DNA from 3 places in the Kosakonia sp. Marseille-Q7440 genome. Region 3 is predicted to be linked to each of the others. Evidence: predicted binding sites of a transcription regulator. Region 3 holds the regulator's gene; each other region holds the start of a gene.
What was found. Region 3 encodes Fur, which represses iron uptake genes when iron is present. Its sites were predicted from a motif close to ATAATAATGAGAACNACTATCAA; they were not measured.
Positions count from the first base shown of each region.

Region 1: a site for Fur is predicted at 5,088-5,110, ahead of ACWPW2_RS17825 (TonB-dependent siderophore receptor). Genes of this name have one in related genera too.
Region 2: a site for Fur is predicted at 3,630-3,652, ahead of ftnA (non-heme ferritin). Genes of this name have one in related genera too.

Region 1 is NZ_CBCPLT010000002.1:814,251-824,025, reverse strand. It holds gene budA (acetolactate decarboxylase) at 1-701, opposite strand, end outside; gene ACWPW2_RS17855 (LysR family transcriptional regulator) at 809-1,681, shown strand; gene ACWPW2_RS17850 (DUF1971 domain-containing protein) at 1,709-2,065, opposite strand; gene ACWPW2_RS17845 (DUF1869 domain-containing protein) at 2,079-2,417, opposite strand; gene ACWPW2_RS17840 (DUF1971 domain-containing protein) at 2,428-2,760, opposite strand; gene ACWPW2_RS17835 (pectinesterase family protein) at 3,042-4,118, opposite strand; gene ACWPW2_RS17830 (hypothetical protein) at 4,649-4,876, shown strand; gene ACWPW2_RS17825 (TonB-dependent siderophore receptor) at 5,179-7,368, shown strand; gene ACWPW2_RS17820 (hypothetical protein) at 7,534-8,004, opposite strand; gene yghU (glutathione-dependent disulfide-bond oxidoreductase) at 8,402-9,265, shown strand; gene fucR (L-fucose operon activator) at 9,273-9,775, shown strand, end outside.
Region 2 is NZ_CBCPLT010000001.1:2,566,733-2,576,507, reverse strand. It holds gene uvrC (excinuclease ABC subunit UvrC) at 1-288, shown strand, start outside; gene pgsA (CDP-diacylglycerol--glycerol-3-phosphate 3-phosphatidyltransferase) at 345-893, shown strand; tRNA gene ACWPW2_RS12045 (tRNA-Gly) at 1,042-1,117, shown strand; tRNA gene ACWPW2_RS12040 (tRNA-Cys) at 1,172-1,245, shown strand; tRNA gene ACWPW2_RS12035 (tRNA-Leu) at 1,258-1,344, shown strand; gene tyrP (tyrosine transporter TyrP) at 1,520-2,731, opposite strand; gene ftnA (non-heme ferritin) at 2,984-3,481, opposite strand; gene yecR (YecR family lipoprotein) at 3,691-4,023, opposite strand; gene ACWPW2_RS12015 (RpiB/LacA/LacB family sugar-phosphate isomerase) at 4,263-4,901, shown strand; gene ACWPW2_RS12010 (MFS transporter) at 5,096-6,517, opposite strand; gene azuC (stress response protein AzuC) at 6,733-6,816, shown strand; gene ACWPW2_RS12000 (DUF2766 family protein) at 6,934-7,185, shown strand; gene ACWPW2_RS11995 (DJ-1 family glyoxalase III) at 7,303-7,860, shown strand; gene ACWPW2_RS11990 (arabinose ABC transporter substrate-binding protein) at 8,179-9,159, shown strand; gene araG (L-arabinose ABC transporter ATP-binding protein AraG) at 9,230-9,775, shown strand, end outside.
Region 3 is NZ_CBCPLT010000001.1:1,167,836-1,177,610, reverse strand. It holds gene pgm (phosphoglucomutase (alpha-D-glucose-1,6-bisphosphate-dependent)) at 1-481, opposite strand, end outside; gene seqA (replication initiation negative regulator SeqA) at 506-1,060, opposite strand; gene ybfF (esterase) at 1,243-2,007, shown strand; gene ybfE (LexA regulated protein) at 2,146-2,427, shown strand; gene fldA (flavodoxin FldA) at 2,591-3,121, shown strand; gene fur (ferric iron uptake transcriptional regulator) at 3,411-3,857, shown strand; gene ACWPW2_RS05290 (beta-N-acetylhexosaminidase) at 3,958-6,612, opposite strand; gene chiP (chitoporin ChiP) at 6,654-8,051, opposite strand; gene glnS (glutamine--tRNA ligase) at 8,495-9,775, opposite strand, start outside.

The sequences.
Region 1 (9,775 bases), on a different contig from region 3:
AGATCGATCATCAGTTGATGGATTTCACCAAAGGTCAGCGTGCCGTGATCCAGCTGGTAGTCGAGGAGATGACCGCCACCGTGGCGATCGTCGGTAATAAAATGCTCGTGGTAACCCGCCACATTGATCCCCTGCATATGCTGCGGGGTGCGGAAACCGACCAGCACGCCGTCGCGGCCGTTAAAACGGAAGACCGGCTGATCGTCGAGCACATCGGTCATGGCGCGATAGGGCGGTGTCTGGCGCGGCACGGTGCGGGTGTGCGCATGGCGGAAATGGCCGTCGATGCGCAGGGCGCAAAAGAGGTTGTCGGACGGGATCTGCCGGTCAATCACCTCATGCAGCGCCTGGCGGCTGATCGGCTCCTCAAACACGTGCCGGTATTGCGGTTTGAACCAGGTCATCACCGCAAAGGGGGTTTTCTGTTCCGGCTTCGCGGCGCGGGCACTGCCATCGGAACGTAATTGGTACACTTCGCTGTTGAAGGCAATTAATTCGCCATCAAGCTCATTAAATGTACCCAGACCAAAATCACCATGATTAAGTAGATCCTTAATCGTGGTATTACCTTCATAAACTCCGCTAAGTAGCGCACTCATTAGCGATGTTTGATATATCACGCCGTTTGGCTTGCTTTCAGAAAAAGCACGAATTGTGTTTCGTAGATTTTCTTCGCAAGAACAATCAGTTGCGTTACCCATCATCTTTTCCCCCACTGTAGAGACGATTAGAAAAGCTGATTAAATATTGACTCGTTTCAGCGGGGGATTCCAATATAGAAAACATGAGGGTTTAAGATGTTTTAGATATGGAACTTCGTTATTTACGTTATTTTGTCGCCGTTGCCCAGACGCAACACTTCACGCGGGCAGCCGAAATGCTCGGTATGTCGCAGCCGCCATTAAGCCAACAGATCCGTCGACTTGAGCAGGAAGTGGGCACCCCGCTGTTCCATCGCCTGACGCGTGGCGTCACGCTCACCGAGGCCGGTGAGGCCTTCTATGAAGATGCCTGCCATATCCTTGCGATGAGCGATGCGGCGCTGGAAAAAGCGAAAGGGATCGCCCGGGGGATCAACGGCAAGCTCAACCTTGGCGTGACCAGCTCCAACGCTTTCCATACCCACTTCTTCTCGGTGCTGCGCCAGTTTCAGCGCGACTACCCGAAGGTGGCGCTCTATCAGAAAGAGGACAATATGGCGACGCTGATCCACGGCCTGGATGAGGGGCTGATTGACGTAGCGTTCGTGCGCCTGCCCTGCGAAAGCAGCAAAACCTTTAGCCTGAAGCTGGTGGACGAGGAGCCGATGTTGATTGCCCTGCACCGCACGCATCCGCTGTCGGCGAAGGCGGATATCGCGCTCAGCGAGTTGCAGAACACGCCGCTGATTATCTTTCCGCAAGCGGTGTCGCCGGGGCTGTATGAGCTGATCTACAACGCCTGCCTGCGTGCCGGTGTGGAGATGGATAACGCCCATCAGGCCTCGCAGTTCTCTTCATCCCTGAGCATGGTGGCGGCCGGTTTTGGCTTTGCCATCATTCCGCAGTCGATGGCCTGCTTTGGGCATCCGATGGTGACCTTTCATTCGGTGGCGGGAAACACATTGAAAACCGATGTTGCGCTGGCGTGGCGCAAGTTCGAGCGCTCACCGGCGGTCAGGCGGTTTATCGATCACTTTTAAGCGCCCGGAGGATCGGGCGCTTAGCCTTCAACGGCGGTGGGTGTTGACCACCTGACCGATGCCTTTACCATCAAGCGCGGCATCAGGATCGGCGAAAAAATCGAGGTTGAAGTAAGTGTCATCGGTCAACAGTTCAACCCGGTGCCAGTACTCCGGCGGGCTGATGCCAAACTGCCCCGCTTCGATCACCACTTCTCGCTCAGGAGTGGCATCATGCTCGCTGGCAAAACCGATGTATTTCACCGCGCCCTGCATCACCGACAGGCGGCCATAGACCCCTTTTTTGGTGTTATGGTGCGTCAGAAGCGCCTGCGGCACCGTCTCTTTCGTCCAGAAAGGCGTCGAGCGGGTATGGCGAAAATGGAGTGGAATAAGCTGCGTCATCATTAGCCTCCGGTTACCAGCCGCATACGTTGGTCTCTTCATCCGATTCGTAGCCGCGGACGATATTAATCAGATCTTTTACCGCGTCGGCGGCAATAAGGGGATCGGTCAGTTCACTGAGGCGGGTAAAATCTTTATCGACCGAGACGCCATTATTATTATTGGTGACGGTCAGCGTATATTCCCCGCTATTATCAGCAGGCAGATTTAATTTCGAGACCAGTTCAGAAACGGCCTGGTTCGCAATATCAGGAAGATAGAGCGACATTGGTTTTAAATAAACTTTCTGCTCTGTTTTACCGCTTTCCCGATGGGAAACTGAGAGTGAATAACCTCTGTTTTCTGTATCCATAATTGCTACCTCAACCTTCAATCAGAATTTTGGGATCAACATAGAAATCGACGCTGAACACCGTGTCGTCACTGAGCGCCTCAATGTTGTGCCATTTTTCAGGCGGGAAGACGCCGAACTCACCGGCGTGAATGGTCAGGGTTTCCACCGGCTGCGGGCTGGTCTCATCGGCATAACCGTAATAGCGGATCGCGCCGCGCTGCACGCTTAAACGCGGGTAGACACCCTGACGCGTCCCGGCGTCAAGATGGCGTTTCCAGATGGAGGCCGGTGCTGTTTCTTTCGTCCAGAAAGGGGTGGTGCGGGTGTGGACATAATTCGCGGGTATGGCAATGCGTTGCATATTTCGTCCTCTTTTTATCTCAGCCACTATTGTTGCCGAAAGGGGGGGAAGCATATGTTGCATAGCATATACCTGTTATAAAAAATATCGACTATTTTTTATAAATGTTATTTAAAGTTGATGAGATAAATCTTCACAAACCTATTTCGTGCTACTTTTTATACTCCATAAGGATAATATTTATAAAAAAAAGTGCGGTAAAAATGAAAACTTATCGTTAGCAAATAAAATTATTTCTTCGGCGATGGTAAATAAATGCCCCCAAAACGGGGGCAACGTGTTTATTGCAGAAGGGTGCTCTCCCAGCCCTCGAAGATCGCCGCTACGTTATACTGCGCGGCGTCCGCCTCGCTGAGCTGATAGCGCTCACCGCCCTGCCCGGCGCCTGGCCCACGGTTACTGGCCTCATAAAAACGGCTGTCCTGTGGGTAAAACCAAATTTTATCGCCGTGCTTATCTTTGCCGGACATCTTGTCCCAGCCGTAGATATGGTCATCAATCTCGCTATTGATAATTGCCGCCAGGCCAATGGCGTTCGGGTCGGCATAGCGCCCGTCGCTAAACTGGGTGGTCGGGTGCCACGGGCGGCCCAGCGCAAAGCTTTTCGCCGGCACGCCCGGCTCTTTGCTCAACTTACTATTGATAATAAACAGGCCAAACCGCTCCCCGGCCTGGGTGGCAGGCGCAGTGAGATAACCGTACGGCGGCGCGGTGTCATCACGGTTGCGGGCAATGATTTCGCAGCGATCGAACACCGCGATACCGGGGCCGAAGATAAAATCGACATGGCCGCTGATGGCACAGTCGGTGAAGTAACTGCGGCTGCCCTGCTTGCTGTAGAAAGTGTCCTGGTAACCTTCGAGGCGAACGTGGCGAAAACGCGCTCTGTCTGCCCCTTCTGCCACCATCAGCGCCACCGCCTGGGTATCTTTCAGCTTCTGCGCATCGCCTTCCGGCAGCGCGGCGTTGGCGGGAAAATCAAAGGTATTGCGGATAGTCAGATTCTCCAGCGTTACGCCGCTGGCGCGGATCTCTACCGTGCTGGTACGCCCGGTGCCAAGCTTCTGCCCCTGCTCATCCAGCGCACCTGCGGGGGTATTGGCTTCAATCACCGTGCCCGCCATCGATTCCCCGATCAGCGTGACGGGCTTTTCAATCACCAGCCGCTCTTGCCAGCGCCCCTCTTTAATCAGAATGCGCCACGGCGTGCCGCTCTGCGGCGCGGCGTCCAGCGCCTGGCCGATAGTGGAAAATTCACCAGCCTGCGGCGTCGGCGATACCACGGCGTTCCACTCGGCCGCCTGCGCGCTGGCGCTCAGGCAGACCAGCAGCAGTGCGGAGCAGTGCAGGGTTTTCATTGTTCTCTCCTTGGTTTTTGGACAAAGGCAGTTCATGCAGCCAGGGCACAGATCTGCCAGATATGACGCTTTGCCAGCGCTGCGCGCCGGTTGAATCGGGATCTGCTACTGGCAAATAGCGGCCTCTGTCCAAAGTCAGAAAAGAGAGTCGGCTTAACGGGCTGTAATGCTGTTATTTTTTTACACCAGCATAGGTCAGTAAAAAGCTATTGCGCATTTTAAAACACTGTTTTGAGATCAAACTCAAACTTATCGACCGCATTGCTTAAACGAGAATCAAAACTATTATCACGATAAAAAAGAGAATTTATTCCTGTGCGACCAGGTTGTTTCTGAATGCGGTTATATATGGCAGCAGGTTGATTAATTGGCTAAAAAGACCTTAAATCAGAAGAAGATATTTTACCTGGCCTCAGGAGTGCTTTTCTGGCAACCTTTGCTTCCCTTTGAGGGGGTAAAAAATTAACATTGCCCGACGTGGTTTTAATATTTGAACGCGGACTCAACCTGCAACGGTAAGTAAAATAATCATGAAAAATAAAAAGATAGACACGATGGCCCGCGTCGCTATGCGCATCAGGGGCTTATCAGTAAAGGAAAAGCGTCTTCGCTACCAGGATAAGATGTATACCTTTAAATATGTTTCTGGACATTACGAAGTCTTTTTGGACGGAGAAAAAGTTGACGTCTTCGTCACGGAAAACATCAACCAGGCGATTGCGGATTTTAAAGAAAAAAATAACAAAAACAGGCGCTGATAAACCTGTAAATACGCTTTTCTGCCCCGCGTTTACTCCTGTAATTAAATCTTAGAGAACACATAATACCGCGCGACATTACCGTTCGCGCCGGTCTTTTCTCGCCCCTCATTAATTTGCACAAGAAACAACCTCTTAAAATTGGTAGCTAAATCACAAGCTTAGGTATAATTTTTTTACATAAGCTGTTTACATGGTAACGATAATTCATATCATCTTGATAATTACTCTCAACTTGAGAGCGGTGTTTACCGCGACCGGTTAAGGTCGTTTTCACCTGCATAATCAGGAACGTTATAAGAATGAAAAATCGTTACCTTTGGGCTATTAACCCATGTTTGTTGATGATGTTATCCGCACAGGCCGCAGCACAAGACGCAAAAGAGGAGACGCTGGTGGTGGCCGCCAGCCGCGCTAATCACAGCGTCGCCGATATGGCGCAAACCACCTGGGTCATTGAGCAGGCTGACATTGAACAGCAGGTTCAGGGTGGTAAAGAGTTAAAAGAGGTGCTGGCGCAGCTTATTCCGGGAATGGATGTCAGCAGCCAGGGGCGCACCAACTACGGCATGAATATGCGCGGGCGCTCAATGATGGTGATGGTCGACGGCGTGCGCCTCAACTCATCGCGCACCGACAGCCGCCAGCTTGATTCGATCGATCCCTTTAATATCGCGCGCATTGAGATTATCTCCGGCGCGACCTCGCTCTATGGCGGCGGCAGCACCGGCGGCCTGATCAATATCGTGACCAAAAAGGGGCAGCCGGAGACGGAAGTGGAGTTCCAGACCGGCACCAAAAGCGGCTTTAACAGCCATAACGATCATGACGACAATGTTGCGGCCTCGGTCAGCGGCGGGAATGATAAGGCCTCCGGTCGACTGTCGGTTGCTTATCAGCGCTACGGCGGCTGGTATGACGGCAAAGGCGATGAGGTAATCATCGATAACACCCAGACCGGCCTGCAATACTCTGACCGACTGGACGTGATGGGCACCGGCACGCTCAACATCGATGAGCACCAGCAGCTGCAACTCACCACTCAGTACTATAAAAGCGAGTCTGACGGGAAACACGGCCTCTTCTTAGGCGAAAACTTCTCGGCAGTCACCGGTACCGCTAACGCCTACAACAAAGGCAACCTTGATGCCGACCGGATTCCGGGCACCGAGCGCCACCTGATTAACCTGCAATACTCAAACACCGATTTCTGGGGCCAGGATGTGGTGGCGCAGATCTACTACCGCGACGAGAGCCTGGCGTTTTACCCCTTCCCGACCCTCTCTAACGGACGAGTCACCAGCATCGGCGCTTCGCAGCAGAAGACCGACTTTTATGGCGGCAAGCTGACCATCAACAGCAAACCGGTTGATGCCCTGACGCTGACCTGGGGGATCGATGCAGAACATGAAGCGTTCGACGCCAATCAGCAGTTTTTCAACCTGAACAGCGCCGCCGCCAGTGGCGGGATGCAGCTCGATAAAGCCTTTAAGGTTGAGCGCTATCCGGGCTACAGCATCACCAATATCGCGCCGTTCCTGCAAAGTAGCTATGACATTGACGCTATCACCCTGAGCGGCGGCGTGCGTTACCAGTACACCGAAAACCGCGTCGACGATTTTGTCGGTTACACGCAGCAGCAGGCGATTGCCAACGGCAGAGCCACTTCAGCGGATGCCGTGCCGGGCGGGAAAACGGATTACAACAATCTTCTGTTTAACGCCGGTATCCTCGGCCATCTGACCGATCGCCAGCAATTGTGGTTCAACTTCTCGCAGGGCTTTGAGATCCCCGACCTGGCAAAATATTACGGTGCCGGTACCTATCAACTGGTCGATGGTCACTACCGCCTGCTGAACAGCGTCAATGTGAACGATTCGAAGCTGGATGGCGTAAAAGTTAACGCCTACGAACTGGGCTGGCGCTACACCGGCGATAACCTGCGCACGCAGATTGCGGGCTACTACTCCCTCTCCGATAAAACCATCAACATCAATAAAAGCGATATGACTATCAATATTGATGATGATAAGCGCCGCATTTATGGCGTCGAAGGCCAGGTGGATTACTTCTTTACCGACAGCGAGTGGAGCACCGGGGCTAACTTTAACGCCATCAAATCTGAGACGCGAGTCAGCGGGAAGTGGGAGAAACTGACCGTTGACAGCGCCAGCCCGTCAAAAGTGAGCGCGTGGATCAACTGGGCGCCGGGCGACTGGACGCTGCGTTTGCAGAGCACGCAAAGCTTCGATCTCTCCGACGCCGACGGTAAGCGCATCGATGGCTATAACACGGTTGATATGCTTGGCAGTTACGCCCTGCCGGTGGGCAAAGTGAGCTTCAGCGTGGAAAACTTGCTGGATGAGGAGTACACCACCGCCTGGGGTCAGCGTGCGCCGGGATTATATAGCCCAACCTATGGCGCGCCGGGGTTATATACCTACAAAGGACGTGGTCGGACATTTGGCGTAAATTATTCGGTTCTCTTCTGATATCTACTGCCGCCTGGTACACAGGCGGCAGTAATTCTCAGCCGAATGCCTGCTTATAATCAATCTTGCTTGCCTTACCTTAAGCCAAATAGAGTAATTGTTTTTGAGTTATTTCTTAATTAACTCACTGAGAATATAAAATATATTAATTAAAACGGCGAAGCATTATTGCATATCCGTCGGGGTAGATTCGCCGGGTGCAATCTGTTGCGCCTGTTTTATTTTGCTCTGCTGAGCCGTTTTGTTGAGTGCTTCAAGCTCCTGGGCACGCGCTAACTGCTCCTGCGTTACTTTTCTCCCGGTAAAGGCATCAATCATTTCGGTTCGCCCATCGGGATATTTCACAACGCTTACCAGCCGTCCGCCAAACTGCGGAATACCGGACATCTCGAGCGCATAATCAATCTCTTGATTTTCCAGCTTTTTCTTTTGGCGTACCGGCTCTTCGGCTTTTACCTCTTTGCTCTCTTTATGGCTCTCCGCTTTGCTGGAAAGGGTCACTTTTATGCTCTCATCCTGATAGGTATGAGCCTCTTTGACATTCTCTGTAGAGGTGGTCATCGCCGCTTTATGGGTGGCGTGTTCGTGTGTGTTGGCAAGCGGAGGGCTTGCCTGAATAGCCTGAATTTCCTGCATAATTCTCTCCGCGTGTAGTTAACAGATAATGAGCTGATGACTCTTCCAGGATGAGTCGAAAAGAATATCCCTATAACGTTTATCGTCAGCCTGAGAAAACAAATTAATAAGAAATAATGGTAACAGTAGCTTAATTATAGACTTTTTAAAAATAAGAAAAGACTTATTTAATACAATAAGAATTTTACTTAAAGAGACGGAATAATAATGAATCCATTTTAAGTCAGTGCATTTAAATAAAACTTTTGTCGGCAACCAGCGAAAGATAGCGCGGCCGATAACCACAACAATGGCCACTCTTTTCCTCCCGGATTGTGGTGTATCCTCGCCAAAGGCGACTGCTACACTGCAAAGCATGTAGCCCGACAACATCAAACATCACAGAGAGGGAAACGCTATGTCAGACAACTATCAACCCCCGAAGGTGTGGACGTGGGATCAATCCGGCGGCGGCGCGTTTGCCAATATCAACCGCCCGGTTTCCGGTGCCACCCATGAAAAAGCGCTGCCGACGGGCAAACATCCGTTGCAGCTCTACTCCCTCGGTACGCCGAACGGCCAGAAAGTGACGATTATGCTGGAAGAGCTGCTGGCGAAAGGCGTCTCTGAAGCGGAGTATGACGCGTGGCTGATCCGTATCGGTGAAGGGGATCAATTCTCCAGCGGTTTTGTCGACGTCAACCCGAACTCGAAAATCCCGGCGCTGCGCGACCACAGCACCACCCCGCCGACCCGCGTGTTTGAATCGGGCAATATCCTGCTCTATCTGGCAGAGAAGTTTGGTCATTTCCTGCCGCGCGATCTCGCCGCGCGCACCGAAACGCTGAACTGGCTCTTCTGGCTGCAAGGCTCCGCGCCGTTCCTCGGCGGCGGCTTCGGTCACTTCTACAGCTATGCGCCGGTGAAGATTGAATACGCCATCAACCGTTTCACCATGGAAGCCAAGCGTCAGCTCGATGTGCTGGATAAACAGCTGGCGGAACATCAATTTGTCGCGGGCGATGAGTACACCATTGCCGATATGGCGATCTGGCCGTGGTACGGCAACGTGGTGCTGGGCAATGTCTACGATGCGGCGGAGTTCCTTGATGCGGGCAGCTACAAAAACGTCCAGCGCTGGGCGAAAGCGATCGCTGAACGTCCGGCAGTGAAGCGCGGCCGCATGGTTAACCGCGCCTTCGGCCCGGCGAATGAGCAGCTGCATGAGCGCCACGACGCCAGCGATTTCGATACGCAAACCGAAGATAAACGCGGCGCATAAGGAAATGATCAAGACGGCGCGCCAGCAGGCGATTGTGCAGCTTCTGAAGAGCCAGCAGTCAATCACCACTGCCGCGCTCGCCGCTGAGCTTGCCGTCAGCGTGGAGACCATTCGCCGCGATCTCAACGCTCTGCAAATGCAGGGCAAAATCATTCGTCGGCATGGTCGCGCCCGCACGCTGGCGGACGGCAGCGAACCCTTTCGCGCCCGCTTAAAAAGCCACTATGCGGATAAAGCCGATATCGCCCGTCATGCGCTCAACTGGGTGGAAGCCGGAATGACGCTGGCGCTGGATGCCAGCTCAACCTGCTTTCACCTGGCGCGGCAGTTGCCGGATATCCCGCTGACGGTGTTTACCAACAGTTTGCCGGTATGCGAAGTGATGGCCCGTCGCCAGCATAGCGAGCTTATCTGCTCCGGCGGTCGGCTGGCGCGCGGTGAGCGTTGCTACGTCAATCCGGCGCTCGCCAGCCTGCTTAAATCGCTGGAGATCGATCTGTTTATTTTTTC
Region 2 (9,775 bases), 1.4 Mb from region 3:
GAGGGGTTCAGCCTGCCGCCGGATTCACCCGCGCTGCATGTGATTCAGCATATTCGCGATGAATCGCACGATCACGCCATTAGCGGACACCGTAAAAAACGGGCGAAGGTGAAGAACACCAGTTCGCTCGAAACCATCGAAGGGGTGGGGCCGAAACGTCGGCAGATGCTGCTGAAATATATGGGCGGTCTGCAAGGGTTACAGAACGCCAGCATTGAGGAAATTGCGAAAGTGCCGGGCATCTCGCAAGGTCTGGCAGAAAAGATCTTCTACTCGTTGAAACATTAGGGGCTCTGTAGCAACATAGAGCGAAATTTTACGGACAACAGACAGTTAACGCCAACATGCGATTCAATATTCCTACGTTGCTCACCCTTTTTCGCGTCATCCTGATCCCGTTTTTCGTTCTGGCGTTCTATCTGCCGTTCCACTGGGCGCCGTTTGTCTGCGCCCTTATTTTTTGCTGCGCGGCGGTAACTGACTGGTTTGATGGTTATCTGGCGCGTCGCTGGAACCAGAGCACGCGCTTTGGCGCCTTTCTCGATCCGGTGGCCGATAAGGTGCTGGTCGGGATCGCGATGGTGCTGGTGGCGGAGCACTATCACAGCTGGTGGGTGACGCTGCCTGCGGCAACGATGATTGCCCGTGAAATTATCATCTCCGCCCTGCGGGAGTGGATGGCAGAGATGGGCAAGCGTAGCCGTGTGGCGGTCTCCTGGATTGGTAAAGTCAAAACCACGGCGCAGATGGTGGCGCTGGTGTGGCTGCTGTGGCGGCCGAACCAGTGGGTTGAGTACGCCGGCATTGCGCTCTTCTTTGTCGCCGCAGTGCTGACGCTGTGGTCGATGCTGCAATATCTCAACGCTGCGCGCGGCGATCTGCTCGAACCGTGATCGTTTCGTCGCAAATTTCAGCAAACGATCGTGCTTTTGAAAAATATCGTTGACTCATTGCGTCAGGTAAGTAGAATGCAACGCATCGGAAGGCGGCACAGCTTGCCAGAAGATAATAAAATCAAGCGATTACAACACGCTTGATGACGCGGGAATAGCTCAGTTGGTAGAGCACGACCTTGCCAAGGTCGGGGTCGCGAGTTCGAGTCTCGTTTCCCGCTCCAGATTTACGCATCGGCTGTTACAGCGGGTGCTGGCTGAAAAGCCTGAAGGATTTTGGCGCGTTAGCAAAGCGGTTATGTAGCGGATTGCAAATCCGTCTAGTCCGGTTCGACTCCGGAACGCGCCTCCAATTTCTTCCCGAGCCCGGATGGTGGAATCGGTAGACACAAGGGATTTAAAATCCCTCGGCGTTCGCGCTGTGCGGGTTCAAGTCCCGCTCCGGGTACCATGGGGAAAAAGCAGAATAATCAAAGCAATAAGCAGTGTCGTGAAACCACCGAAAGGTGGTTTTTTTGTGCCTGAAATCTGGCTTCGTCAGGCTTTCGCCATTAGGCTCCGCCATAAAAAAGGCCGCCAGCTGGCGACCTTTCTACTCTCGGGTTAAAACCCGCAGGCTTTCGTAGTTAACCCACTTCCGGCAGCCATCCTGCCACAATCAAAAACTGAATAGTAATAATGGCGATACCGCAGGCGAAGATCAGGCACAGCGCCGGTTTCCCGCCGAGTACGCGATAACAGCTTTGCGGATGATGTTTGCGGCTCTGCCACGCCAGCATCGACGGCAACAGCAGGGCTAATACCGCAAGCGCAACGCCTGCGTAACCGAGCGCCATCACAAAACCGCGCGGGTAGAAGAGGGCAAACGCCAGCGGCGGCAGAAAGGTGATGATGCCCGTTTGCAAACGGCCGCTGACACTATTGAGGCGACGGAACAGATCGGCGAGGTAATCAAACAGGCCCAGCGAGACGCCGAGGAATGAGGTAGCCAGCGCCAGATCGGCAAAGAGGTGGATCGCCAGTTCGACATGTGCAGAGGCGACGACATCGCGCAGCGCCAGCAACAAGCCATTAAGCCCTGACTGGCTGGCAAGCAGGCCCATAAAGGTATGAGAGTCGATGCTGCCAAGGGTCGCCAGCTGCCAGAAGATATACGCCACCAGCGGAATAGCGCTACCGGTAATAAACACTTTGCGCAGCTGGCGAATGTTGCCGCCCATATAGCTGACAATGCTCGGCACGCTGCCGTGAAAACCGAACGAGGTAAAAATCACCGGCAGCGCTGAGAGCGCCAGCCCTTTTTCCAGCGGCATAGTCAGCAGGTTAGCCTGATGAACATGCGGCATTAACAATGCCAGCATAACCACCAAAAAGAGGATTTTGGCGCTGAAGAGAAAACGGTTGAAGAGATCGACCAGCGAGGTGCCAATGCAGACAACGCCGCCAGCCACCAGCGTAAAGATCAGCACGCCCGCGCTCGACGAGAGCGAAACGTTAAACCACTCGCTGATACTTGAAGCAAGCAACTCGCCAGCACCGCTGATATAGGCAGCCGTCAGCGCGTACATCAGAAACATCATACTGAAGCCGGTGATCCACTGACCGTAACGACCCAGATAGCGCTGCGCCAGCGAGCCCAGCCCGGTCTCAGCCGGAACATGCTGATAGACTTCAAGCAGCAGCAGGGCGGTATAACACATCACTGCCCATAAGATGAAAAGCAGCCCCAGCGTCGTTGCAAACCCTACGCCCGCTGCTGCCAGCGGCATCGCCAGCATGCCCGCACCAATGGTGGTGCCAGCGACAATAAATACACTTCCAAGTGCCCGATTTTTCACACTTTCCTCTATTTCTGAACTCACTGCACACGCAATACGCGGCGCAGAGTAAGATAATTCCACCGTTTCGTCAAATGACCGTTACATCTGTTGTAATCTTTTGTTTACGCTTTATCGTGCGGACGAAAAAGAGCAACCACCGCTGGTGTTAAGTGCGGAATCAGGCATTTTGTGACAGAGGATAATCAGAGAGTAGTGTTGTGGAGCAGAAAGAAAAAAGGCAGTACAGAATTAACTGCACCGCCCTTATTATTAATTTTGTGCGTCGAGGGTCGCCAGCTCTTTATCAATAAAGTAGAGGCCTTCACCACTTTTACCCGCCAGCGTTAATTTATCAATTACCGATTTAAAGAGTTTCTCTTCTTCATGCTGCTCGGCAACATACCACTGCAGGAAATTAAAGGTCGGATAATCCTGCGACATCATTGCAACGTGCGCCAGCTCATTAATTTTTTGCGTAATATGCTGCTCATGTTGGTAAGTCGCGCGGAACAGTTCATCAAGGGAGGCATACTCTGCGACCGGTGAAGCAATATTCGCGATGCGCGGCAGGCTGCCTGTGTCCGTCAGGTAGTCGAACAGGCGCTGCATATGGGTCATCTCTTCCTGCGCGTGGCGGCGCAGAAACGCGGCGGCGCCTTCAAAACTGTGGTAGCTGCACCATGCGCTCATCTGTTGATAGAGCAGGGAGGAGAAGAGTTCCAGATTCATCTGTTCGTTGAGTTTTTCGATCATCTCTGCTTTTAACATCGCACGGCTCCGGAATTAAAAAAATAACAGGGGAAAGTGCCGCCACTATAATTTGTTATTTAATTATTTGCAAAAGGTAAAATAATAAAGCGTTTGATTAATAAAGAGAATGCGAATAACACGCATTGCCGGAGGAATATGTAAATGAATGAGAATTGTTTTGATTATTAATAAAAGAAAAAGCCAGCAATAATAGCTGGCTTAAGAATTTACCAGGCCGCGCGGTTGGGGTCGATAGCGATACCGCGACACTGATATTGAATGGTGATTTTGGTGTTCATGCAGCCCGAACCGCTGATCAAACTACAGGTCTGCACAGGCTGACCAAATGCCACGGCGGTAGCGTAACCCAACTGCTGGCACTGTTTGTTGGCGGTGCCCTGTGCGACATACTCATCATAACGCGCGGTCTGCATCATCTGCTGATTAAAGCTCAGACGCACCACGCCGCTGGTGGTGTCCACACTGCTCACTTCTGCTTCTTTGGTGATGGTGCACCCGGCAAGGAGTAACAGCGTGGCGGCAATAACGACTCTCTTCATGACGTTGCTCTGCTTCATTTTTTGCATCTTCTCATCTTAATCGCGCCCTTTGTGCGGCAATCGACGGAATAACCCCCCGAACACCCTCTACTAATCAGGACGGCAGGAGCGGGCCGTTCAAAACTGTGAGGCGGCTTTTGATTTTTAAAACCATTTTTCACTAAATTTGAAAGTATGTTTGTGAGGTAGTAAGGTTTAGGTAACCTTTGCTATCCGAAGCACGTCTACAGGAGATAAAAATGAAAATTGCACTGATGATGGAAAACAGCCAGGCGGCGAAAAACGCCATCATTCTCAAAGAGCTGAAAACCGTAGCCGATGAGAAAGATTTCCCGGTGTATAACGTCGGCATGAGCGACGAAAATGACCATCATCTGACCTATATCCACCTCGGTATTATGGCCAGCATTCTGCTCAACTCTAAAGCGGTGGATTTCGTGGTGACCGGCTGCGGCACCGGGCAGGGCGCGCTGATGTCGCTGAACATCCATCCGGGCGTGGTCTGCGGTTACTGTATCGATCCGGCCGACGCCTTCCTGTTCGCGCAGATCAACAACGGTAACGCGCTGGCGCTGCCGTTTGCTAAAGGCTTTGGCTGGGGCGCAGAGCTGAATGTGCGCTTTATCTTTGAGAAAGCCTTTACCGGCCGCAACGGGGAAGGTTATCCGCCGGAGCGTAAAGAGCCGCAGGTGCGTAACGCCGGGATCCTGAACCAGGTGAAAGCAGCGGTGGTGAAAGAGAACTATCTCGATACGCTGCGCGCCATCGATCGCGAACTGGTGAAAACCGCCGTTTCCGGCGAGCGTTTCCAGCAGTGCTTCTTCGAGAACTGCCAGAATAAAGAGATCGAAGCCTTCGTGCGTGAAGTGCTGGCCTGATAGTCATCTTGCCTGATGGCGCTACGCTTATCAGGCCTACGTTTCTGTGGTCGGTTTCGGGCTTTTGTAGGCCGGATAAGGCGCCATCCGGCAATGCATTGCGATTTCACAATAAAAAAGCCCGGTAGCGCAATGCGTGCCGGGCTTTGTTTTGTAGGCCGGATAAGGCGTAAGCCGCCATCCGGCATCTCTGTTTAACGACTTTTCTGCGACACCGCGCTGCCGGCATCCTTCGTCAAGCGCAGCGTATCAATCATTCCTACCAGACAGATCAACGCAATAAAGACAAACGCCAGCCGGAAACTGATCCCTTCCATCCCGCCGATCCCTAACCAGCCGCTGATATGCTCGCCAAGGCGAATGCCAATCGCGCCAAGCGTAATGCCCAGCCCCACCGCCAGCTGTGTCGCCGTGCTAAACAGCGTATTGGCATAACTCATCTGCGCGGTGGGCACATCGGCAAACGCCAGCGTGCTGACGCCGGTAAACTGCACCGAGCGAAAGACGCCGCCAAGATAGAGGATGGCAAAGATCAGCCACACCGGCGTATCGGCGGTAAGAAACGCGCAGGCCAGCAGGGCTATCACATTTAGCGCGCCGTTAATCAACAGCAGCTTACGAAAGCCAAGCCAGCGGATAAGCGGCGTGGTCGCCGGTTTAATGGACAAATTCCCGGCAAACACCGCCAGCACCAGCAGCCCGGCGTGGAAGGGATCCATACCAAACCCGACCTGAAACAGCAGCGGCAGCAGAAACGGCACTGCGCTGATCGAGGCGCGAAACAGCGAACCGCCATACATAGTGACGCGAAAAGTTGGTACCTGCATCGCGTCCAGGCGGATCATCGGCCACGCGTGGTGGCGGAAATGGCGCAGCGTAAAGGCAAACATCACCGCGCCAAGCGTCAACAGTGCCAGCGTCAATCCACCCTGTGGGTGTTGCGAACCGAGCGCTTCCATTGCGTAAACCAGGCTCACCATCGCCACGCTGGTGGTGAGAAAGCCGGTTAAGTCGAAGGGACGGCGCTCCTCTTCGCGGATGTTGGGAATAATGCGCAGCGCCAGCGCCATCCCCAGCAGTCCGAGCGGCACATTAATAAAGAAGATCCAGCGCCAGTCCGCGTAGTGGGTAATAAACCCGCCGAGCGGCGGGCCGATAATCGGGGCCACCAGCGCAGGCCATGTCAGCGTAGCGATAGCGGTAATCAGCTGATGTTTGGGCGTGGTGCGCAGCACCGCCAGCCGCCCGACCGGCACCATCAGCGCGCCGCCCATCCCCTGCAAGATCCGCATTGCCACAAACATCTCGACGCTGGTGGAGAGGCCGCACAGCACCGAGGCGAAGGTGAAGATCGCCAGCGCCAGCGTAAAGACGGTGCGCGCGCCGAAGCGATCGGCGATCCAGCCGCTGGCGGGGATCAGTACAGCAAGCGTAATCAGATAGGCGCTGATACCGATATTGAGCGCCACCGCTTCGACGCCAAAGGTTTTTGCCATATCCGGCAGCGCGGTGGCGATCACCGTGCCATCAATAAACTCCATAAAGAAGGCGCCCGCGACCAGTAATGCAGCGGGAGAAACCGCACCTCGCGTTTGCGCAGGGGAACTTTCGGTCATTGAGAGTCTGCCATCCACAAAAAATAATTGAAGAAGCTAAAAATATTTTTAGCGCGCTAACTGTCGGATTTGTCATCAGATTGCTCATAAAACTACGCCAGTTTCAATTTTTGAAACGTGATTTCGCTCTCAGATAGATTGATTTTTGTGACGGGCGTCATATTATGTCGCCCATTAAGGCTCAACACCTGCCTGACTAGTTGCCGGAGTGAAAAATGAAACTGCGTAAAATCCTGAAGCATATGTTTGAAACCTATTGCAAGACCTTCAAAGACGTACCGCCTGGCGCGATGTTCTGAGAATAAAAAAACCTGCTGCGGCAGGTTTTTTTGTCTCTGCGCAACGCGGCCGCGCGCAAAACTACTCTTGCCCGCCGTTTCCCGCTACTATGGCGCCCTTTCAATAAGGAGCTTCCCATGTCGCAAAACACCCCCGCCGACCAGGAGCTGGTCTCTGACGTTGTCGCCTGCCAGCTGGTCATCAAACAGATCCTTGATGTGATTGACGTTATCGCGCCGGTTGAAGTGCGTGAAAAAATGGCTAACCAGCTTAAAACCATCGACTTCTCGACCCATCCCGCCGCCGCCGATCCGGTGACGCGCCGGGCGATTCAAAAAGCCATTGCGCTGATTGAACTGAAGTTCACCCCGCAGGGCGAAGCGCACTAACGCGCATATTATCGACATCCGGCCACGGGTCTGTGACGCAGCGAGGATTTTGAAACGCTGTTTTGATCAACAATAACGCCACCTGTTTCACCTGACCTCAACGGCAAGGAGTCGGTCATGAAAAAAGTGGCGGTATTGTTAGCGCCGGGTTTTGAAGAAGCGGAAGCGATTATCACTATTGATATTTTGCGCCGCTTAGAGATTGAAGTAGAGACGCTGGCCTGCGCGGATACCCGCGCGGTGGTCAGCTATCACGCCATTCCTATGGTGGCAGACAGCACCTTGTCCGAGCGGCAAGCGACGCTGTTCGATGCCATCGTCCTGCCAGGCGGGCCGCAGGGCAGCGTCAACCTCGCGGGCAGCAGCGATGTCGTGCAATTTGTTAAAGCCCACGATGCGGCAGGGAAACTGATCTGCCCCATCTGCTCCGCCGCTGCGCGCGTGCTGGGCGGCAACAATCTGCTCAACGGGCGTCGGTATGTTTGCTCCGGCGATCTCTATCAACAAGTGCAAGACGGCGAGTATGTCGATGCACCGGTCGTTGAAGATGGCAACCTGATCAGCGGCAAAGGTCTGGGACACGCTTTCGACTTTGCCTTTACGCTTGCCGCGCGCCTGCTGGGCGACGAAAAACCCGTTCGCGAACACGCCGATCACATCTACTACCGCTGGTAATCGTTTCGCCCGGCCGCGCCCTGTGGCCGGGTACAAGGATAAGCTGGCTGACGTTATGGATTATCCTGCTTTCACCCTTGCGATTTGTCTGACAAAAGCCGCCGACTTTATGGCTAAATCCGCTGAATTTATGTACGGAATTACTGTAATTCAGCCGTGTGATGCCGCTCTCCTATGGAGAATCAATTTCCCGCTAAAACTATTTCCAGCACAGATGTCCATCTGATGCATGGGCGCTAATGCCTTGTTTTTTGAACTTTTAACAATAGCAATTATTTCTGTTCCCTACATAAAAGCGTGTTTAAGCCGGAGTTTACCATGCACAAATTCACTAAAGCGTTGGCGGCCATCGGCCTGGCTGCCGTTATGTCACAATCCGCTATCGCTGAAACCATGAAGCTCGGGTTTCTGGTTAAACAGCCGGAAGAACCCTGGTTCCAGACTGAGTGGAAATTCGCTGACAAAGCGGGCAAAGAGTTAGGTTTCGAGGTGATTAAAATCGCCGTCCCGGATGGCGAAAAAACGCTGAACGCCATTGATAGCCTGGCGGCCAGCGGCGCGAAAGGGTTTGTCATCTGTACGCCGGATCCGAAACTGGGCTCCGCTATCATGGCGAAAGCACGCGGTTACGACATGAAAGTGATTGCCGTCGATGACCAGTTCGTCAATGCCAAAGGCAAGCCGATGGATACCGTTCCGCTGGTGATGATGGCGGCCAGTGAAATCGGCGCGCGTCAGGGCGAAGAGCTCTATAAAGAGATGCAAAAACGCGGCTGGGATGTAAAAGAGACCGGCGTGATGGCAATCACCGCGAACGAACTCGACACCGCCCGTCGCCGTACCTCCGGCTCGATGGACGCACTGAAAAAAGCCGGCTTCCCGGAAAAACAGATCTACCAGGTGCCGACCAAATCTAACGATATCCCCGGCGCATTCGATGCCGGTAACTCCCTGCTGGTACAGCATCCGGAAGTGAAACACTGGCTGGTGCTCGGTATGAACGATAACACCGTGCTGGGCGGCGTGCGCGCCACCGAAGGCCAGGGCTTTAAAGCGGCCGATGTGATTGGCATCGGTATTAACGGTGTCGATGCGGTGAGCGAGCTGTCGAAAGGGCAGGCCACCGGCTTCTATGGATCTCTGCTGCCAAGCCCGGACGTGCATGGCTATAAAACCAGCGAGCTGCTCTACAACTGGGTGACCAAAGGCGTTGAGCCGCCGAAGTTCACCGCGGTGACCGATGTGGTGCTGATCACCCGCGATAACTTCAAAGAAGAGCTGGCGAAGAAAGGACTGTAAGGCTCTGTCGGTTGCGCTCCCCGTGCAAACGGGGAGCCTGTCGTACCCTCAACTGCTTCACGGAGACGTTATGCAACACTCCACTCCCTATCTCTCGTTTCGCGGCATCAGCAAAACCTTTCCCGGCGTCAAAGCGCTGAGCGATATCACCTTTGACTGTTATGCCGGGCAGGTGCACGCGCTGATGGGCGAAAATGGCGCGGGGAAATCCACCCTGCTAAAAATTCTTAGCGGTAACTACGCGCCCACCGGCGGCACGCTGGCGATCAAAGGCGAAGAGGTGGTATTTAGCGACACCACTGCGGCGCTGAATGCCGGCGTGGCGATCATCTACCAGGAGCTGCACCTGGTGCCGGAGATGACTGTCGCGGAAAATATCTATCTGGGTCAACTGCCGCAAAAAGGCGGCATTGTGAACCGCTCGCTGCTCAACTACGAAGCGGGCCTGCAATTACAGCATCTTGGGCTGGATATCGATCCCCAGACGCCGCTTAAGTATCTCTCTATCGGTCAATGGCAGATGGTGGAGATTGCCAAAGCGCTGGCGCGCAACGCCAAAGTGATCGCCTTTGACGAACCGACCAGTTCCCTTTCGGCACGTGAAATCGACAACCTG
Region 3 (9,775 bases):
TCGGCGGGTTGTATTTGATGCCGCCATCTTCCGGCGGGTTATGGGACGGCGTAATCACGATACCATCCGCCTGCGCGCCACCATTTTTGTTGTGCACAAGGATTGCATTAGAGATGGCAGGCGTCGGCGTAAAGCCGTTATTTTCCTGCACGATGATATCGACGCCGTTGGCAGCCAACACTTCCAGCACGGAGATAAACGCCGGCTCAGAGAGGGCATGCGTGTCTTTACCGACATAGCACGGCCCGGTGATGCCGTTTTTCGCACGCTCTTCGGCAATCGCCTGCGCAATGGCAAGGATGTGCGGCTCGTTAAAGCTGTGACGCCATGCGCTACCACGGTGACCTGAGGTACCAAATTTCACCGCATGGTCAGCGTTGCCAACTTCCGGTTTCAACACATAGTACTGCGCAGTCAGCTGCGCGACGTTAATCAAATCGCCCTGTTGCGCAGGTTGGCCCGCGCGCGGATGGTTTGCCATTGCTTCGTCCTTTTAATGCAAGGATTAAATTGTGCCGCAAACTTTCTCAATCAGCTCCGCCGGGAACTGCATTGATTGCATGATGTGTTCAATCATGCTGCATTTACGGCCCGTATTCGTGTTGGTGATGACCCAGTAAGGGGTGTTCGGCACTTGCTTCGGCTTGGTCTGGTTGCCGTTCTGCAGCAGGGTGCGCTCATCAGCGGCAAAGTATACGCGCGTGCGACCGTGCAGAGATTCAGTGGATTCCGTAAACCCTTTGTCATCGAGTGAATAGAGTGTAGACAGGATTAGCAGAAAGCGATTGACCGCTTTTTTCTGCTCGGCGTATTCGTCCGAGAGCAGAAGCTCGCGAACAGCACGGACCTTATCCCGGGTGGTGTTGGCCGGTTTCACCTCTTCGACGACGCTTGCAGCGCGTGTCTCTTTCACCGGCGCGGCGGGCGCTGCAGAGGGAGACGATGATGCGGCGGAGAACTTCAGCATACGCCGTAAAATCTCGGATGCGCTCTCGCCAATGTGCTTGGTATGGCTGGCAATGTAACTGTAGAGCTCATCATCAACTTCAATCGTTTTCATCTTAATCCAGTGCTATATAAAATCTGAATACAAGTATTGGGATTATAAAGTGAAATCCCAACAGCGGATAGGTACACCCCAGGATGGCGGCAAAACTCAGAGTAATGCTTAGCCTTGCAGCCGGGCGGCAGAATGTTCACCATAATAACCTAACCCGTTGGAGTGAAAAAAAGAACTTTGCCATGAAATTGAACACGCGCGCGCAAACTGCACAACATCCGCACAACAATTCCCCGATTGTGCTGGTTCACGGCCTTTTCGGCAGCCTCGATAACCTCGGCGTGCTCGCCCGCGACCTGGTGCAGGATCACGATGTGCTGCAGGTGGATATGCGTAATCACGGCGTGTCGCCCCGCTCACCGGAGATGAACTATCCGGCGATGGCGCAGGATCTGCTTGATACGCTTGATGCCCATCAGATTGAAAAAGCGACCTTTATCGGCCACTCCATGGGCGGCAAAGCGGTGATGGCGCTAACTTCACTGGCACCCGATCGCATCGATCGCCTGGTGGCGATTGATATGGCGCCCGTGGATTATAAGGTGCGCCGTCACGATGAGATCTTTGCCGCTATCAACGCCGTCAGCGAGGCGGGCGTTTCGTCGCGCCAGCAGGCGGCGGCGCTGATGCGCGAGCAGCTTAATGAAGAGGGCGTGGTTCAGTTTTTACTGAAATCCTTCGTTGACGGTGAGTGGCGCTTCAACGTGCCGGTGCTGTGGGATCAATATGCCAATATTGTGGGCTGGGAGACCATTCCGGCGTGGGATAAGCCTGCCCTCTTCGTCTGCGGCGGCAACTCCTCTTATGTCACCGATGCCTACCGCGATGCGCTGCTGGCGCAGTTTCCCCAGGCGCGGGCGTATGTCATTGCCGGTGCCGGGCACTGGGTGCATGCAGAAAAACCTGATGCGGTGCTGCGGGCCATCCGCCGTTATCTGGCAGAGTAAGGCCAACTGATTAAAAAGGCGGCGACCGGTCGTTTCAACGCGCCCGGTCGTTGGCGTGCCGATGTTGGTGATGTATGATGGCGCGCTATTCAGCCCGGGCAGCGGCCCGATTGCGTGTTTTCCCGTAGTATTCATATCATGGCTAAAGAACAAACGGACCGTACGACACTAGATCTGTTCGCGAATGAGCGTCGCCCGGGACGGCCGAAGACCAACCCGCTCTCGCGTGATGAACAGTTGCGCATTAATAAACGCAACCAGCTTAAACGCGATAAGGTTCGCGGGCTTAAGCGCGTCGAACTGAAACTGAATGCGGAAGCGGTGGAAGCCTTAAATGAGCTGGCCGAAGCGCGTGAGATAAGCCGCAGCGAACTTATCGAAGAGATGCTGCTGGCGCAGCTTAAAGCCCTGCGCGGATAGCGATTCTTCTGAATCCTCATCAAATTCCCCTTTTCGTGTGGCATACAGTGCAGTCCGCGGCAATAGCAGTTTCCGCGTTCTTCTCTGTTCTGCTATGATTGCCCTTATCTGTGGGCTTAGCGCTCCCCCTATACTCATTAAGATTCAAGAGGTTATTTTACTCATGGCAATTACAGGCATTTTCTTCGGCAGCGACACCGGCAACACCGAAAACATCGCCAAAATGATCCAAAGCCAGCTTGGTAAAGACGTCGCCGATGTTCATGACATTGCCAAGAGCAGTAAGGAAGATATCGAAGGGTATGACATCCTGTTGCTCGGCATTCCGACCTGGTATTACGGTGAAGCGCAGTGCGACTGGGATGACTTCTTCCCGACGCTGGAAGAGATTGATTTTAATGGTAAGTTAGTGGCGCTGTTCGGCTGCGGCGATCAGGAAGATTACGCTGAGTACTTCTGTGATGCGCTGGGCACCATTCGCGACATTATTGAACCGCGCGGCGCGACGATTGTGGGCCACTGGCCGACTGCCGGTTACCATTTCGAAGCTTCAAAAGGCCTGGCTGATGACGATCACTTTGTAGGTCTGGCGATTGACGAAGACCGTCAGCCAGAACTGACCGCCGAGCGCGTGCAGAAGTGGGTGAAGCAGGTTTCTGAAGAGCTGCATCTTGATGAAATCCTGAATGCCTGATTTTTATGGCGCAATCTGCTGGTTGCGCCGTATCAATAGGTAAAAGCAATCGAAATAATTGCTACATTTTTTTAACTTTCCTACTCATCCCTGTACAATAAGCGCTGCTTAACGTAGTACGCCCGACCGGGAGTTGTCGGCGATACCACGTTTTAAAAGCTTACTTTACTTGAGGGCTTGCAGTTTTCATTTATACATGGCAGTTCTATAATGATACGCATTCGCCCGGGTGCATTCCTTATAACTTCCGAGAAGGAAGTGAATCGTATAGCAACAGGACAGATTCCGCATGACTGACAACAATACCGCATTAAAGAAGGCCGGCCTGAAAGTCACGCTTCCACGTTTAAAAATTCTGGAAGTGCTTCAGGAGCCGGATAACCATCATGTCAGTGCGGAAGATCTTTATAAGCGTCTGATCGACATGGGTGAAGAGATTGGTCTGGCAACGGTGTACCGTGTGCTGAACCAGTTTGATGACGCCGGGATTGTCACCCGTCACAACTTCGAAGGCGGCAAGTCTGTTTTCGAACTGACGCAGCAGCATCACCACGATCACCTTATCTGCCTCGACTGCGGTAAAGTTATCGAATTCAGTGATGACTCCATCGAATTGCGCCAGCGCGAAATTGCCGCTCAACACGGCATCCGCCTGACGAACCACAGTCTCTACCTTTACGGCCACTGCGCCGAAGGTGACTGCCGCGAAGATGAACACGCGCACGACGCAAAATAAGTTCTTCTGAACGTTAAAAGCCAACCGTCAGGTTGGCTTTTTTTATGCCTGCCGGCTGAGCGGCGCGTTAAAAGGTTACGCCGCTCAGAGAGGAAAGCGATCAGGCTTTCAGGCTATCGACGCGGCTGACGCGCCTGCCATCCGGGCTTAAGGTGCGCAGCTGAATTTCTCCTTTAACCTGTGGACGGGATTTCGCTTCATAGTGCTGCCATGTTTTGCCGCGATCGAGGGAGTACTCGACCACCAGCCCCGGGAAGCGGATGTTGACCTCCAGCACACCGTCAACAATTCGCGCCCCTGGCACCGGCAGACGATAATGGATGCCGGCTTTATCCAGCTTCGCCAGCTCGCGATGTCCCAGCAGATTGGCAAAACGCTGCCAGTCTGCCGTTAAGGCCTTCTGATCGACCCACTGCGTCTCGCCGCCTTTGTATTCACGGCCCGCCTGGTAATCCAGCTCCCAGCTTGCGCGGTGCCATGCCCGCTCAGCGACGGCGACCAGACGCGGATAGATCATATACTCCATCTGCTCATCCGTGCGCACCACTTCGCTCCACAGCTCGGCGGAAAGCCCGTAGGCGCCAGGCCACGGCTTGTCTGATTTGGCGCTGAACGCGTTGCCGTCACGGTCGACCGACGTTTCCGCATTTTGCGGCATGTTGTCCGGTGCAAAACTGAAGATCTTGCGCTCATCGCTGAAACGCGTCCCCCAGTAGTAGCCGCTTTCATCCGGGTGAACTTCACTCGGGAAGTCGAGATAGACGTAGTCCGGGTTGGAGACCACCACGCGGAAGCCTTTGTTCGCCCAGTCATTGACGGAATCGAAACCGCCCCAGTAGAGCGCATCCCAGAAGTTGACATTCACATGTCTGGTGGCAAAAACAGAGGCGTCTTTGGCATCTTTAAGCCCATCCTGCCACGCCTGCATCACATCAATGCCGTGCGCCTTAACCAGCTTGCTCACCTCAGCGCCAAAGTAGCTGGAGAGGTGCTCAACGTCGCTCACTTTCCCGGCTTTGATCATCGCCTGGCAGGCCTCCGATTTCGCCCACGGCTTATCCTGCCTGCTCTGATCGATGATGCCTTTACCCGGCTGCGGATCTTTCACATCCGTATAGCCAGCCCCCAGGTAGATATTTTTCGCTTCATCGCCGCCGAAGTGCCAGGTGTGTAGCGGCAGACCCGCTTCTCTGTGCATCTGCTGGATTTCGCCCATCACCTTATCGACAAAGTTGCGCGAGGAGTCCAGGCAAGGATTGAGATAACCGGTGCGATCGTAGAACTGTACGCCAGCGGTAACAGAGGTATCCGTCGGATCGAGCAGGCGGTAACGGCTCGCCTCGCTCTCTTTACCCTCTTTTATCAGGCGATGGTAACGCGCCTCCATTGAGATGACCGCCGCGCGCGCATGGGCGGGCATATCGATCTCCGGGATCACCTCAATGTGCCGCGCTTTGGCATATTTGAGGATCTCGATATAGTCGGCGCGGGTAAAGTAACCGCTGCCGTTGTTATCACGATCCGGCCCGGATCCCAGCTGCGGCAGCAGGCACTGCTTCTCGCTCAGATCGTGGCAGCGCTGGCTGCCAATCTCAGTCAGCTCCGGCAGCCCGGGGATTTCAATGCGCCACCCTTCATCGTCCGTCAGATGGAAGTGGAATTTATTCAGCTTGTAGGCTGCCATCTGATCCAGCAGGCGCAGCACCGCCGCTTTGCTGTGGAAATTACGCCCGACATCCAGATGAATACCGCGATAGTCGAAGCGCGGTGCATCTTTCGCCATCAGAGCGGGGATGGTCATCGCCCCCTGCGCGGGGAGAAGCGAAAGCAGGGATTGCAGGCCATAGAAGACGCCGCTCTGATCAAAACCGGTCACCACCGCCTCTTTATCACTGATACGCAGCTGATAGGCACCGTTGATCGCCTCCTCACTCTTGAACGCTTTACGCACAATTTCGGTACGTAGCGGATAACTCCCCTCTTCCACGCCGAGCATGGCGAAGCGCGCTTTAATGGCATTTTGCGCATCAGGCATCAGCGCTGAAAGGTCAAATTTCATCCCCTGGCTGAGATCGATATCCCGACCGTAAATTTTTACCTCGCGCGGCGTCGGCACAATCTGCCCGCGCAGCGAGGCGAGGTTCATCGCTTTGATATCGCTGTTTTGCGCAAAGCGTGCTTCAGCGGTCATCAGGATATTTTTATCGTCCGGCGTCCGCTGCCATTGCTCGCCAAGCGGTGTGACGAACTGGGCAAGATCTTCCGTATTGGTATTGGCGATGGTTTTTGGCGTCGCTTCCTCACCTGTGACATACCAGCGCGGCAGCACATCGGTAATAAAGAGTTGCCAGTACTCATTAATGATTGGGATCTCAACGGACTGATTCGCCGGAAAACCAGTAAATTGCCCGGTAGGCTCAAGCTTATGCAGATCGCCCATGATATGGGTCACTTTGAACTGCGGGTTCGCGACTTGCAGAACGGGGCGAATACTGTGGAAGTAGATAGCCCACTCGTTATCGGTCACTGCCTCGCCTTTGTTGGTGAGCGTGATCACCGCTTTGTTGCAGGAGGCCCAGTCTGCGCCGAGCTTCGCACAATCAACGCCATGCTGTGCGGCAAAGTTATCTTTTACGGCGTAGTTCAGATTGAACTGGCTGATGGCGTCAACCGTGCTCTGGCTTGCCAGTGCCGCGCCGCTGCCAAGCAGCGCTGTGACTGCGCCCGCCAGCAGGCTTAAACGTGCTGTATGCATTCTCTGTTCCTTAAGGTTGCCAATGCCCGGCAACAAATTAATTAGAAAAGGGTAAACGGCGCGATGACCATCAATTTCACGTCGCGCTCATCCTGGAAAATGTTGCCGTAGCCGCCGGCATAGCTCGGGATAGCGGCGTGGTTGTCATACTGGGTAAAGTGCAGTTTAAACATCGTCCCTTTGGCGCGCCCCTCTTGCAGGGTATAGATGGCATCCAGGCTATATGCGGACTCTTTCAGACGATAACCGGCGCTGTACCACGCATCCGGCACGGCCATTTCGGCCGGTTTTGCGCCCCAGGCGTAGGCGTAAGAGGCCCCAATTTGTAAGCCGGGCAAGTTGCAACTCTCCAGATCGTACATCGCCCCCAGGAAGAGCGCTTTTTCGCCATTGGCATTGAAGTCGGAGCGGTTATCCCACCAGATATCAAGACGACCATTAGAGGAGGCATAGGTTGGCGTCATGCGCTGCAAAAAGTAGCCCTGCTGGCCTTCTGCTTTTACCCATGTTCCTTCGAGGCGCAGCGCGAGTGGTCCGACCGTGTAACCGAAGGTCAGCGCCTGCAGCCAGGCGGTGCCGTCGTAAAGATCGTTGATGCCGCGATCGCTGACTTTGTCGCGGGCACCATAAAACTGATAGCTGGTGCTGAACGGTTGATTTGCCACATCCAGCTGGTAGCTGGCTTTTGCAAAATATTGATCGACATAGCCCTGCGCCTGGCCAAACGCAGCCTCCAGCACGAGGTTATTTTTGAAATCATATTTTGCGCCGAGCGAATGGAGATAATCGACCCGGTGCTCTCTGTCGTTTTGCCAGAACTTATCCATCTCGATATGCCATGGCGCTTTATATCCATTGGCCCACATATACGAAACGCTCAGCGCGCCAGCATCGCCATAGTCGTTATTAATGCCCGCTTCCGCGCCCTGGTAGGTGCCCGGCATAAAACTCCAGTGCGGCGCTAATAGCGTCTGCCCGGTGGGTTGAATATAACCGGCGCGCGCCCAGAGAGCGCCATATTTGAATTTTGCTGCGGCTTTATAGAGGCTGATGCCGCTTTTATCACCGGACCAGCGCTCTTTATAGGCTTTATTACTGGCGGAGAAAGCAATTTCATTTGGGTGAGCGCTATCTCCGTTTTCCGCCATTTCAATCGCCGTAAAGGCAGCGATATCCAGGCCAAACATATCTGCCGCATAGCCTGATTGAAAATCCAGCCTGGCATTCCACGTGGCGTGAGAGAGGTTCGTTTTATATTTATTATCGAGAATATCTTTACGGTCGCGCTCACGCTGCCAGTAATAGATCCCGCCGGTGAGCGTTGAGTCATCAATAAAACCGCTTGCCTTCGCCTGCGCGGGAAGCGCCAGGCCTGACATGGCGATAACGGCGGCAATAGCCAGCGATAGCGAACTCCGTTTACCTGCAAACGCGCACATACATTGATTCCTTTTAAATGTAAAAATCCCCGCCGCGGCGGCGATAAAAATTAACAACAGGAAGTCTGTTATAGATATTCCCTAAGTAAACAACAGCACAAAGCCTATTTTTCGCGTTGTGAATTATCAACGTCTTTTTAAGCAAAAATAACGGAGTATGACGAAGTGCACAGAATTAAATGAGGATTAAATATCGTTTCATAAACCACGCAAATAAATAACCAATCCGTATTCAGTCGATATTTAATTCTTTATTAACGAGAGGGTTTTATCACTATTCTGATTACTGCTTCCGCAACATTCCAGAAATAAAAAAGCAGAACACCAACAGAGGGAAGATATTAATTTTCGGCACGAATATGTATTAATTGTAATGCGCAGGTTAATAATAAAAAACGCCGCAAGAAGCGGCGTTATTTCATAGTGGCCACTGATTGGTGCAATCAGTCGCCGATTTTAGCCCAGGTATCACGCAGGCCTACCGTGCGGTTAAACACGAGTTTGTCCGCGGTGGCATAGCGGCTATCGAGGCAGAAGTAGCCTTCGCGCTCAAACTGATACGCTTTGCCCGCCTGCGCCTCTTTCAGCGATGGCTCGGCAAAACCCTGTTTAATGACCAGCGATTCCGGGTTGATGGTGGCGAGGAAATCCTCGGCGGCTCCCGGGTTTGGCACGCTGAACAGACGATCGTAGAGACGAATTTCAACCGGCTGCGCATGCTGCGCGCTGACCCAGTGGATCACGCCTTTAACCTTGCGGCCATCGGCAGGATCTTTACTCAGCGTCTCGGCGTCGTAAGAGCAGAAAATGGTGGTGATGTTGCCTTCGGCATCTTTCTCAACGCGTTCCGCTTTGATCACATAAGCGTTGCGCAGACGCACCTCTTTGCCGAGCACCAGACGTTTGTACTGCTTGTTAGCTTCTTCGCGGAAATCAGCGCGATCGATCCAGATCTCACCGCTGAACGGCACTTCACGGGTGCCCATCTCCGGCTTGTTCGGATGGTTCGGCATGGTGACGATTTCGCTGCTGCCCTGCGGGTAGTTTTCGATAACCAGTTTCACCGGGTCGATAACCGCCATCGCGCGCGGCGCGTTTTCGTTGAGATCTTCACGAATGCAGGATTCCAGCGACGCCATTTCAATGGTGTTGTCCTGCTTGGTCACGCCAATGCGCTTGCAGAATTCACGGATAGAAGCAGCGGTATAGCCACGACGGCGCAGGCCAGAGATGGTCGGCATACGCGGATCGTCCCAGCCCTCAACGTGCTTGTCGGTCACCAGCAGGTTAAGCTTACGCTTGGACATCACGGTATATTCGAGATTCAGGCGCGAGAATTCGTACTGGCGCGGGTGAACCGGAATGGTGATGTTATCCAGCACCCAGTCATACAGACGACGGTTGTCCTGGAACTCCAGCGTACAGAGGGAGTGGGTGATCCCTTCCAGCGCATCGCTGATGCAGTGGGTAAAGTCGTACATCGGGTAGATGCACCACTTGTTGCCGGTTTGATGGTGTTCAGCAAATTTAATACGGTAGATAACCGGGTCGCGCATCACGATAAACGGCGAAGCCATATCGATTTTCGCACGCAGACAGGCCTTACCCTCTTCAAAACCACCCGCACGCATCTTTTCAAACAGCGCCAGGTTCTCTTCTACGCTGCGATCGCGGTACGGGCTGTTTTTACCCGGCTGCGTCAGCGTGCCGCGGTATTCGCGGAT